3 regions of the Enterobacter sp. RIT637 genome follow, and region 2 is predicted to be linked to each of the others. Evidence: predicted binding sites of a transcription regulator. Region 2 holds the regulator's gene; each other region holds the start of a gene.
The links. Region 2 encodes PurR, which represses purine synthesis genes. Its sites were predicted from a motif close to CANGCAAACGTTTGCNTG; they were not measured.
Positions count from the first base shown of each region.

Region 1 (3,275 bases), on a different contig from region 2:
AAGTGACCGAAGCCGGTGCTCAGTTCGCTATCAGCCCGGGCCTGACTGAGCCTTTGCTGAAAGCGGCAACCGAAGGTTCTATTCCTCTGATCCCTGGTATCAGCACCGTGTCTGAACTGATGCTGGGCATGGATTACGGTCTGAAAGAGTTTAAATTCTTCCCGGCTGAAGCCAACGGCGGCACCAAAGCGCTGCAGGCGATTGCGGGTCCATTCTCTCAGGTACGTTTCTGCCCGACCGGCGGTATCTCTCCTGCCAACTACCGTGACTACCTGGCGCTGAAAAGCGTTCTGTGTATCGGCGGTTCATGGCTGGTGCCGGCGGATGCGCTGGAAGCCGGTGACTGGGATCGCATCACCAAACTGGCTCGCGAAGCGGTTGAAGGTGCGAAACAGTAAGTTAATCGCAGCATGAAAAACGGGCCTTTTGGCCCGTTTTTTTATCCCTCTACCCTGACGTTCGCAGCGGCCGCTTTTGCTCTCGCCACGGCGTCGTCAACGTTATGCCCGGTGGCTAACGCTACGCCCAAACGACGGGTTCCGTCGATCTCCGGCTTGCCGAACAAACGGATCTGCAGGCCTGCGCCTACCGCTCCGTCGACGTTATCAAACGTCACGTTCCGGCTGGTCAACTCGGGCAGGATCACTGCCGATGCCGCAGGACCATACTGACGGATACCGCCAACGGGCAGGCCGAGGAAAGCGCGCACGTGAAGGGCGAACTCCGAGAGATCCTGCGAAATGAGCGTCACCATGCCGGTATCATGCGGGCGAGGGGAGACTTCGCTGAAAATCACCTCATCACCGCACACAAACAGCTCCACGCCGAAGAGACCATAGCCGCCCAGCGCCAGGACGGTTTTACGGGCGATCTCCTGAGCACGCTCCAGCGCCAGGGCGCTCATCTGCTGTGGCTGCCAGGATTCGCGGTAATCGCCATCTTCCTGACGGTGGCCAATCGGGTCGCAGAAATGGACGCCGTCAGCGGCGCTGACGGTGAGCAGAGTGATTTCGAAATCAAACTTCACGACGCCTTCGACGATCACGCGACCGGCTCCGGCACGGCCACCCTGCTGGGCATAATCCCACGCGTTATCCAGCGTGCTGCTGTCACGAATAAAGCTCTGTCCTTTACCGGAGGAGCTCATCACCGGCTTAACGATGCACGGGTAGCCAATCTCCTCGACGGCCTGCAGGAATGCGGCCTTATCGCCCGCAAAACGGTAGCTCGACGTGGGCAACCCCAGCTCTTCTGCGGCCAGGCGGCGAATGCCCTCGCGGTTCATGGTCAGCTTTGCGGCTTTCGCGCAGGGCACCACGCGCTGGCCTTCCTGCTCAAGCGCAATGAGCGTGTCGGTGGCAATGGCTTCAATTTCCGGTACGACAAAATCGGGTTTCTCGCGCGTAATCAATTCGCGAAGGGCATCGCCATCCAGCATGTTAATCACATAAGAACGGTGGGCGACATGCATGGCGGGTGCGTCGGCGTAACGGTCTACGGCAATGACTTCCACACCTAAACGCTGGCACTCGATGGCGACCTCTTTTCCCAGCTCACCCGAGCCCAACAGCATCACACGCGTCGCCGCAGGTCGCAGCGCGGTTCCTAAACGAGTCATAAAAATCCCCCTGAAAAAGTTGCGGGCAGTATAAACGAAAACGTTTGCGTCTGTCTTGCGCACGGGGACTTTCAACGCACAACAATTTGCGCTTCTTTAGCGCAGGCAGACATATCCTGACACAGGCTCGCTTAGGCTGTGAGCTATATGCACTGTTAAGTGAGGGAAATCATGTCAGGCTGGTTAAATCAATTGCAATCCATGTTGGGTCAGAAAGGCGTGTCGTCTGGTGAGCAAGGGCTCAGCAAACTTCTGGTACCGGGCGCGCTGGGTGGACTGGCGGGGCTGCTGGTCGCCAATAAATCATCGCGTAAGCTGTTGGCAAAATATGGCACTGGCGCACTCCTCGCGGGGGGCGGAGCCATCGCGGGTACCGTCCTGTGGAACAAATACAAGGACAAAGTGCGCACCGCGCATCAGGGTGAACCGCAATACGGCGAGCATGTTACACCGCTCGATCTCCGAACGGAGCGGCTCATTCTGGCGCTGGTATTCGCAGCCAAAAGTGACGGTCATATCGATGACAAAGAGCGTGCGGCGATAGAGCAGCAGATGCGTGAGGCCGGTGTGGAAGAGCAGGGAAGAGCGCTGGTTGCACAGGCCATCGAACAGCCTCTCGATCCCCAGCGTCTGGCGCAAAGCGTGAAGAACGAAGAAGAGGCGCTTGAACTCTATTTTCTGAGCTGCGCGGCTATCGATGTCGATCACTTTATGGAGCGCAGCTATCTGAATGCGCTCGGCGATGCGCTAAAGATCCCTCAGGATGTGCGTGAGGGCATTGAGCAGGATATTCAGCAGCAAAAACAGACGTTACAGGCCGGGTAATCATCTGATGTGGTCATGTTTCGCTTGCATCATGCGCGTGTTTTGCCAACCTTATAGGGTGTAAAACTCAAAAGAATCATGACATGCCACCGAAAGCCCGACGTACTCCTTATGCGATCACCACGCATGGTGATACGCGCATAGACCACTATTACTGGCTGCGGGATGACTCTCGTTCCCAGCCAGACGTGCTCGACTATCTGCACCAGGAAAACGACTATGGCCGCAAGGTCATGTCCAGCCAGCAGGCGCTGCAGGACCAGCTGCTGAACGAAATGGTGCAGCGTATTCCCCAGCGCGATGTGTCTGCCCCCTGGACCAAAAACGGTTATCGCTACCGTCATATCTATGAGCCCGGAAATGAATACCCCATCTATCAGCGCCAGTCGGTGCTATGTGCCGAATGGGATGAATGGGAAATCCTGCTGGACGCCAATCAGCGTGCCGCTCACAGTGAGTTTTATACGCTGGGCGGTATGTCGGTATCGCCAGATAACGCCATTATGGCGCTCGCAGAAGACTATCTTTCTCGCCGACAGTACGGCCTGCGCTTCCGCAATCTCGAGTCGGGGAACTGGTATCCGGAAATGCTGGAGAATATCTCCCCGGATTTTGTCTGGGCGAATGATTCTGAAACGGTCTACTACGTCAAAAAGCATGCGTCCACGCTGCTGCCTTACCAGGTCTGGCGGCACACCGTAGGGACGGATTCTGCCGATGATGAGCTGGTGTACGAAGAGAAAGACGAGACGTTTTACGTCAGCCTGCACAAAACCTCATCGCGTCACTATGTAATTATTTACCTGGCCAGCGCCACCACCTCGGAAGTCCT
Region 1 is NZ_JAIHAZ010000002.1:544,964-548,238, reverse strand. It holds gene kdgA (bifunctional 4-hydroxy-2-oxoglutarate aldolase/2-dehydro-3-deoxy-phosphogluconate aldolase) at 1-398, shown strand, start outside; gene purT (formate-dependent phosphoribosylglycinamide formyltransferase) at 440-1,618, opposite strand; gene K5E19_RS06150 (tellurite resistance TerB family protein) at 1,790-2,443, shown strand; gene ptrB (oligopeptidase B) at 2,527-3,275, shown strand, end outside.
Region 1: a site for PurR is predicted at 1,652-1,669, ahead of purT (formate-dependent phosphoribosylglycinamide formyltransferase). Genes of this name have one in related genera too.

Region 2 (3,275 bases):
CAATTGCGGAGAGCACGTTGCCCAGCGTAAAGATCACCATTAAAAATATCAGCGCATTGCGACGTGCGCGGTGCGACAGCAGCAGCGTCATCAGCGGGGCCCCGACCATCACGCCGATGGCATAGGCGCTAATTAACATCCCGGCAGCAGGAATAGAGACGTCCACGCCGCGTGCGATAACAGGCAGTAACCCCATGGGGGAGAATTCAGTGGTGCCAATCCCAAAAGCGCCAATCGCCAGGGCCAGCAGAGGAAAATTGATTTTCATGAGTCAACTCCGGATGCCGTGTCATCAAGCGACACAGAACAAAGAAGTCAAAAGCATGACATCAATCACAAAATTTGAGAAGTTAACATTTTGGCAAAAGATTTTTGCCGGAGAGGTAACAATAGGAAGCAAATGAGGAGGGAGAGGACTCTCCCCCCCGCGTAAATCAATGCAGCGCAGCCGTCAAACCACCGGCAACAATCAATGCCAGCACGATAAAGGTGGTCACCAGCGAAAACTTCAGATCGGAACTCATCAATTTTTCTCCTTTTAATCACCCCACGAAAAGTGAGCTTGCTCATTTTTACACAGTTTACGTCAAAAATCTTCCTGGATTTAAACTGATATCCACTTTAGCTCTTCCCCTTTTCATCAAGATAGGACAAAATTCCACGCTAAATTTATTAGCGTACCGGCCATTGACCCCCTCCTGACGTCCTGTGTCGTTTTCCCGGCGTGTCGCAACTCAAGATTGCGTAATAAGGGTGAGAGAAGGCAAACGTTTACCTTCAAGTTTTTCAGGAGTTTAGGATATGGTCTGGAGTGACATTGAATGGCAACAATAAAAGACGTAGCAAAACGCGCAAACGTTTCCACTACAACCGTATCACATGTAATTAACAAAACCCGCTTCGTCGCGGAAGAGACGCGCAACGCCGTCTGGGCGGCGATCAAGGAGTTACATTACTCCCCAAGTGCGGTTGCGCGCAGCCTGAAGGTGAATCACACCAAGTCGATTGGCTTGCTGGCGACCAGCAGCGAAGCGGCCTATTTTGCCGAAATCATCGAAGCCGTTGAGAAAAACTGCTTCCAGAAAGGCTATACGCTGATTCTGGGCAACGCGTGGAACAGCATCGAGAAGCAGCGCGCCTACCTGTCGATGATGGCGCAAAAGCGCGTCGATGGCCTGCTGGTGATGTGTTCTGAGTACCCAGAGTCCGTGCTTTCTATGCTGGAAGAGTATCGCCACATTCCGATGGTGGTGATGGACTGGGGCGAAGCGCGCGCGGATTTCACCGATTCCGTTATCGATAATGCCTTTGAAGGCGGCTATATGGCCGGTCGTTATCTGATCGAACGCGGTCACCGCGAGATTGGCGTGATCCCGGGGCCGCTGGAACGCAACACCGGTGCGGGCCGTCTGGCCGGGTTTATGAAGGCAATGGAAGAGGCGCTCATCACCGTGCCGGAAAACTGGATTGTTCAGGGCGACTTTGAGCCGGAATCCGGCTACCGCGCAATGCAGCAGATTGTCTCCCAACCGCATCGCCCGACGGCCGTTTTCTGTGGCGGCGATATTATGGCGATGGGCGCGCTCTGCGCCGCCGACGAGCTGGGCCTGCGGGTGCCGCAGGATATTTCCGTGATCGGGTATGACAACGTGCGTAACGCGCGCTTCTTCACCCCGGCGCTGACCACCATTCACCAGCCAAAAGATTCACTGGGCGAAACGGCTTTCAACATGCTGATGGACAGGATCGTCAACAAGCGTGAAGAATCCCAGTCGATTGAAGTTCACCCGCGCCTCATTGAGCGCCGCTCCGTGGCGGACGGTCCGTTCCGCGACTATCGCCGTTAATCGCTTACGGAGCCAGTTATGCTGGCTCCCGTAGCCACTCCCGATTCAACGTTTCGCTGTCTCCCAGATAATCCAGCAGCCAGGCCATCGCAGGCGATACGTCGTTTTGCTGCCAGGTCAGACAGCAGGCCGCATCCGGGAACGGATTTTCCAGCGTTAGCGCTGTCCACTCGCCGGTATCGATACGCGGACGCGCGAAGTGTACGGGCACCATCGCCACGCACAGCCCCGCAGAAAGACAGGTTGCCGACGATTCCCAGTCAGGGGCCACCACGCGACGCTGGTTGTCCAGCAGCCAGGTAATGCGCTTGGGCAGCGAGCGCGAGGTATCTTCCAGCACTAGCGACGGCCAGTTGCGCAGCGTGTCATCGCTGAGAGGGCCTTCCATTGTCGCCAGCGGATGATCGCTGGCGACAACGCAGGTCCAGCTCAGCATCCCCATATCGCGAAACGCATAGCGTCCCCCAACGGGGATCGCCTGCGTGGCCCCAATCGCCATCTCAACCCTGCCATCCGCCAGCGCGTCCCAGACGCCGTTGAACACCTCCTGGGAGACCCGCAGTTCGACATCAGAAAAATGACGATAGAAATCCACGATCATCTGCCGGGTCCGTTCCGGCTTAACGATATTATCCACCGCGATGGAGAGATGGCCGCGCCAGCCGTTCGCGATCTGCTGACACTGCTCGCGGGTGATCTGCATTTTTTTGATAACAGAACGCCCTTCCTTCAAAAACCACGCGCCTGCGGGCGTTAATTCCACGTCGCGATGACGCCGCTCGAACAGCGGAACCGCCAGCCACTCTTCCAGCTGACGCACGGTGTAGCTGATCGCCGAGGGTACGCGGTGTAACTCCTGCGCGGCACCGGTGAAACTGCCGTTACGGGCAACAGCATCGACAACTTCAAGAGAATAATCTGACCACATGTTCTGCCTGCAAAAAATTTGAATGCACTCGACAAATATTAGCGTTTCACAAGCCGCTTTGCACTCCCTACACTCTGCGCCAACGTACACCTGCCTCCTCAGGAGAATAAAAGAATGCAACCCAGGAAAGGATTTTTAGTCTGGCTCGGCGGCTTAAGCGTGCTGGGCTTTTTAGCGACCGACATGTATCTGCCCGCGTTTGCCGCGATGCAGGAAGATCTGCAAACCCCCGCAGCCGCTATCAGCGCCAGCCTGAGCCTGTTCCTCGCCGGTTTTGCCTTCGCGCAGCTGCTCTGGGGGCCGCTCTCCGATCGCTTTGGTCGTAAACCGGTGCTGCTACTGGGTCTGGCTATTTTTGCCGTGGGTTGCCTCGGCATGCTGTGGGTACGCGATGCCACCTGGCTGCTGGTACTGCGTTTCATTCAGGCCGTTGGCGTCTGTGCTGCAGCGGTGACCTGGCAGGCGCTGGTGACCGATTATTATCCGGCATCCCGCACTAA
Region 2 is NZ_JAIHAZ010000001.1:461,476-464,750, reverse strand. It holds gene K5E19_RS02260 (MFS transporter) at 1-268, opposite strand, end outside; gene K5E19_RS02255 (YnhF family membrane protein) at 435-524, opposite strand; gene purR (HTH-type transcriptional repressor PurR) at 822-1,847, shown strand; gene punR (DNA-binding transcriptional activator PunR) at 1,864-2,775, opposite strand; gene punC (purine nucleoside transporter PunC) at 2,890-3,275, shown strand, end outside.

Region 3 (3,275 bases), on a different contig from region 2:
GATCTGCTTTGCGGTCGAAATCGTCGGGCTGCTGCTGACCGGGATCGCCACTGCGCCGTGGATGGCGAAAATCGGCGTCTTTCTTGCGGGGGCGGGCTTCTCGCTGGTCTTCCCGGCGCTGGGCGTGGTGGCGGTGAAAGCCGTGCCGCAGCAAAATCAGGGGGCTGCGCTCGCCACCTATACGGTGTTTATGGATATGTCGCTGGGGATCACCGGGCCGCTGGCAGGGCTGGTGATGGCCTGGGCGGGTGTGCCGGTTATCTATCTGGCGGCGGCAGGACTGGTGGTGCTGGCGCTGATGCTGACGTGGCGGCTAAAAAAATGGCCCCCGGTGCACGCACCGGAGGCCACGTCATCCTCGTGAAGGATTACTGAATCACGAGGGTGTTAATGATGTTTTCTGCGGCAGTCTGCGCTTTCTGCTGGTCTTCCGCAGGCAGCGTGATCTGCAGGGTCAGCAGTTTGTTATCAACTTTACCCAGCACCACGGAAGAGTAAGCGGTCTGGCCTTTCGCAGAGATAATGCTGTCCAGCTGTTGCAGCGTGTGGCCTTTGAGTTCGATAGACTTATTGGTCACCACCTGCAGCTGCGGGTCGCGGCTACGCTGCTGATCTTCCAGACGTTTGGACAACACGCTCAGCTCTTCAGTGGTGTCGTCACCCACAATCACAATCACCGCTTTCTGACCGGTTGCGTCGGAATAGACGTGCATGTTGTTCGCCTGGGTACCCAGCTTGCCGCTCTGATCGGTCATATCCGCTGGCAGAGAGAAACTGAGTTTGCCGTCCAGCAGGCTTACCGGCTGCCCGGTCGCGTTGCTCTCTGCGGACGCGCCCTGTGCAGGCGTTTTGGTGTCGCTGTTATCACAGGCTGCAAGGCCAACAACCAGCAGGCCAATCCCGACATATTTAACCAGATTGCGCATTGACTTCTTCCTTTCGATAAACGGCCATAACGGCTCATTCGCTCATCTTAACACAACTGATAAAGCGAACCTTTAACCTGCCTGCAATGCGGTGATTTCAGATTTATCTGCCAGCCTTTTCAGCAGCATATTCAGCAGCACGCCGTACATCGGCAGGAAGAACACAATGCTGATAAGCACCTTGAAGCAGTAGTCCACCAGCGCGATTTCCATCCAGTGTTCGGCCATGAACGCATCCGGGCTGCGCCAGAAGGCGATGAAGAAGAAGGCCAGCGTATCGCTCACGTTACCGAACAGCGTGGAGGCCGTCGGCGCCATCCACCAGCGGTGATTTTGACGCAGGCGGTTAAACACGTGAACGTCAAGGATCTGCCCCAGCGCGTAGGCCATAAAGCTGGCGGCGGCAATACGGGCAACAAACAGGTTGAAGTGCGTCAGCGCCTCAAAGCCCTGCCAGCTTCCCATGTAGAACAGGGAAGAGATGACATACGACACGAACAGCGCCGGGAGCATCACCGAAAAAATAATGCGGCGAGCCAGCGGTGCGCCAAAGATACGCACGGTCAAATCGGTCGCGAGGAAAATAAACGGGAAGCTGAACGCGCCCCAGGTGGTATGAAAACCAAAGATGGAGATCGGGAGCTGCACCAGATAGTTGCTGGAGGTGATCACCAGCAGATGAAAAAGCGAAAGCAAGAACAACGCTTTTACGCGCTGCGATTCAGAAAACGGCGTCATATTGTGACCTTTTTATACGTTGGGGTGAGGGAACCCAATAAAAACCGCCGCATGATACTGCTTTGACGGGACTTTGCAATGGCTAATTTTCACGCAACCGTTAACCTGGTTTGCATTGGCGGCAACCGGGCGTAAACTACAGCCGTTTTATTTTGATCGAGAAGACCATGACCGACCTGTTTTCCAGCCCAGACCACACCCTTGACGCCCAGGGCCTCCGCTGCCCGGAGCCGGTAATGATGGTGCGCAAAACCGTGCGCAATATGCAGACCGGTGAAACGCTGCTGATCATCGCTGACGATCCGGCCACCACCCGCGACATTCCCGGCTTTTGTACCTTTATGGAGCATGAGCTGGTGGCGCAGGAAACGGGCGCGCTGCCGTACCGGTATGTGATTCGTAAGGGGTAGCCCGGCGGCGCTTCGCTTGCACGGGCCTACGGGTTTGGTAGGTCGGGTAAGGCGCAGCCGCCACCCGACAAACACCCGTCACAATTTCAAACCATCGTTTCAATTTTTCGCGCTTTTGTGAGGCGCTTCACCTCCGCTTTTCCAGCCGTAGTCTAATTTTTAAACGTATAAAACTAAAACACCGTTTTAACGCTTATCTCACTACCCTGGAGTTGACTCGATGAAAACGACCCTCAAGCCGTTACTGGCCGCGCTGTGTCTGTCTGCTTTTGCCTGCACCGCTTCTGCTCAAACTATCAAAGCTGCCGATGTGCACCCCGAAGGCTACCCGAACGTGGTGGCGGTTCAGAACATGGGTGAAAAACTCAAGCAGCAAACCGACGGCAAGCTGGAGATCAAAGTCTTCCCCGGCGGCGTGCTCGGGGATGAAAAGCAGATGATTGAGCAGGCGCAGATGGGGGCCATCGACATGATCCGCGTCTCCATGGCACCGGTTGCCGCCATCCTGCCGGATATTGAAGTCTTTACGCTGCCGTACGTCTTCCGCGATGAGGATCACATGCACAAGGTGATCGACGGGGATATTGGCAAGCAGATTGGCGACAAGCTGACCGCTAACCCGAAATCGAAGCTGGTCTTCCTCGGCTGGATGGATTCCGGCACCCGTAACCTGATCACCAAAGAGCCGATCGTGAAGCCGGAGGATCTGAAAGGGAAGAAGATCCGCGTGCAGGGTAGCCCGGTAGCGCTCGCCACGCTGAAGGATATGGGGGCAAACTCGGTGGCGATGGGCGTGAGCGAAGTCTATAGCGGCATGCAGACCGGCGTGATCGACGGGGCGGAGAACAACCCGCCAACCTTTATCGCCCACAACTACATGCCGATCGCCAAAAACTACACCCTCAGCGGCCACTTCATCACCCCGGAAATGCTGCTCTACTCCAAAGTGAAATGGGACAAACTGAGCGCGGATGAGCAGCAAAAGATCCTGACGCTGGCTCGCGAAGCGCAGTTCGAACAGCGCAAGCTCTGGCAGGCCTATAACGACCAGGCGCTGGCGAAAATGAAGGCCGGTGGCGTGCAGTTCCACGATATCGATAAATCAGTCTTCATCAAGGCCACAGAGCCGGTGCGCGCGCAGTATGGCGACAAGCATCAGGATCTGATGAAAGCCATCGCTGACGTCCAGTAAGCCGGAGTA
Region 3 is NZ_JAIHAZ010000027.1:13,788-17,062, forward strand. It holds gene K5E19_RS22455 (MFS transporter) at 1-364, shown strand, start outside; gene K5E19_RS22460 (DcrB family lipoprotein) at 369-926, opposite strand; gene K5E19_RS22465 (7-cyano-7-deazaguanine/7-aminomethyl-7-deazaguanine transporter) at 999-1,664, opposite strand; gene tusA (sulfurtransferase TusA) at 1,832-2,074, shown strand; gene K5E19_RS22475 (TRAP transporter substrate-binding protein) at 2,295-3,266, shown strand.
Region 3: a site for PurR is predicted at 1,755-1,772, ahead of tusA (sulfurtransferase TusA). Genes of this name have one in related genera too.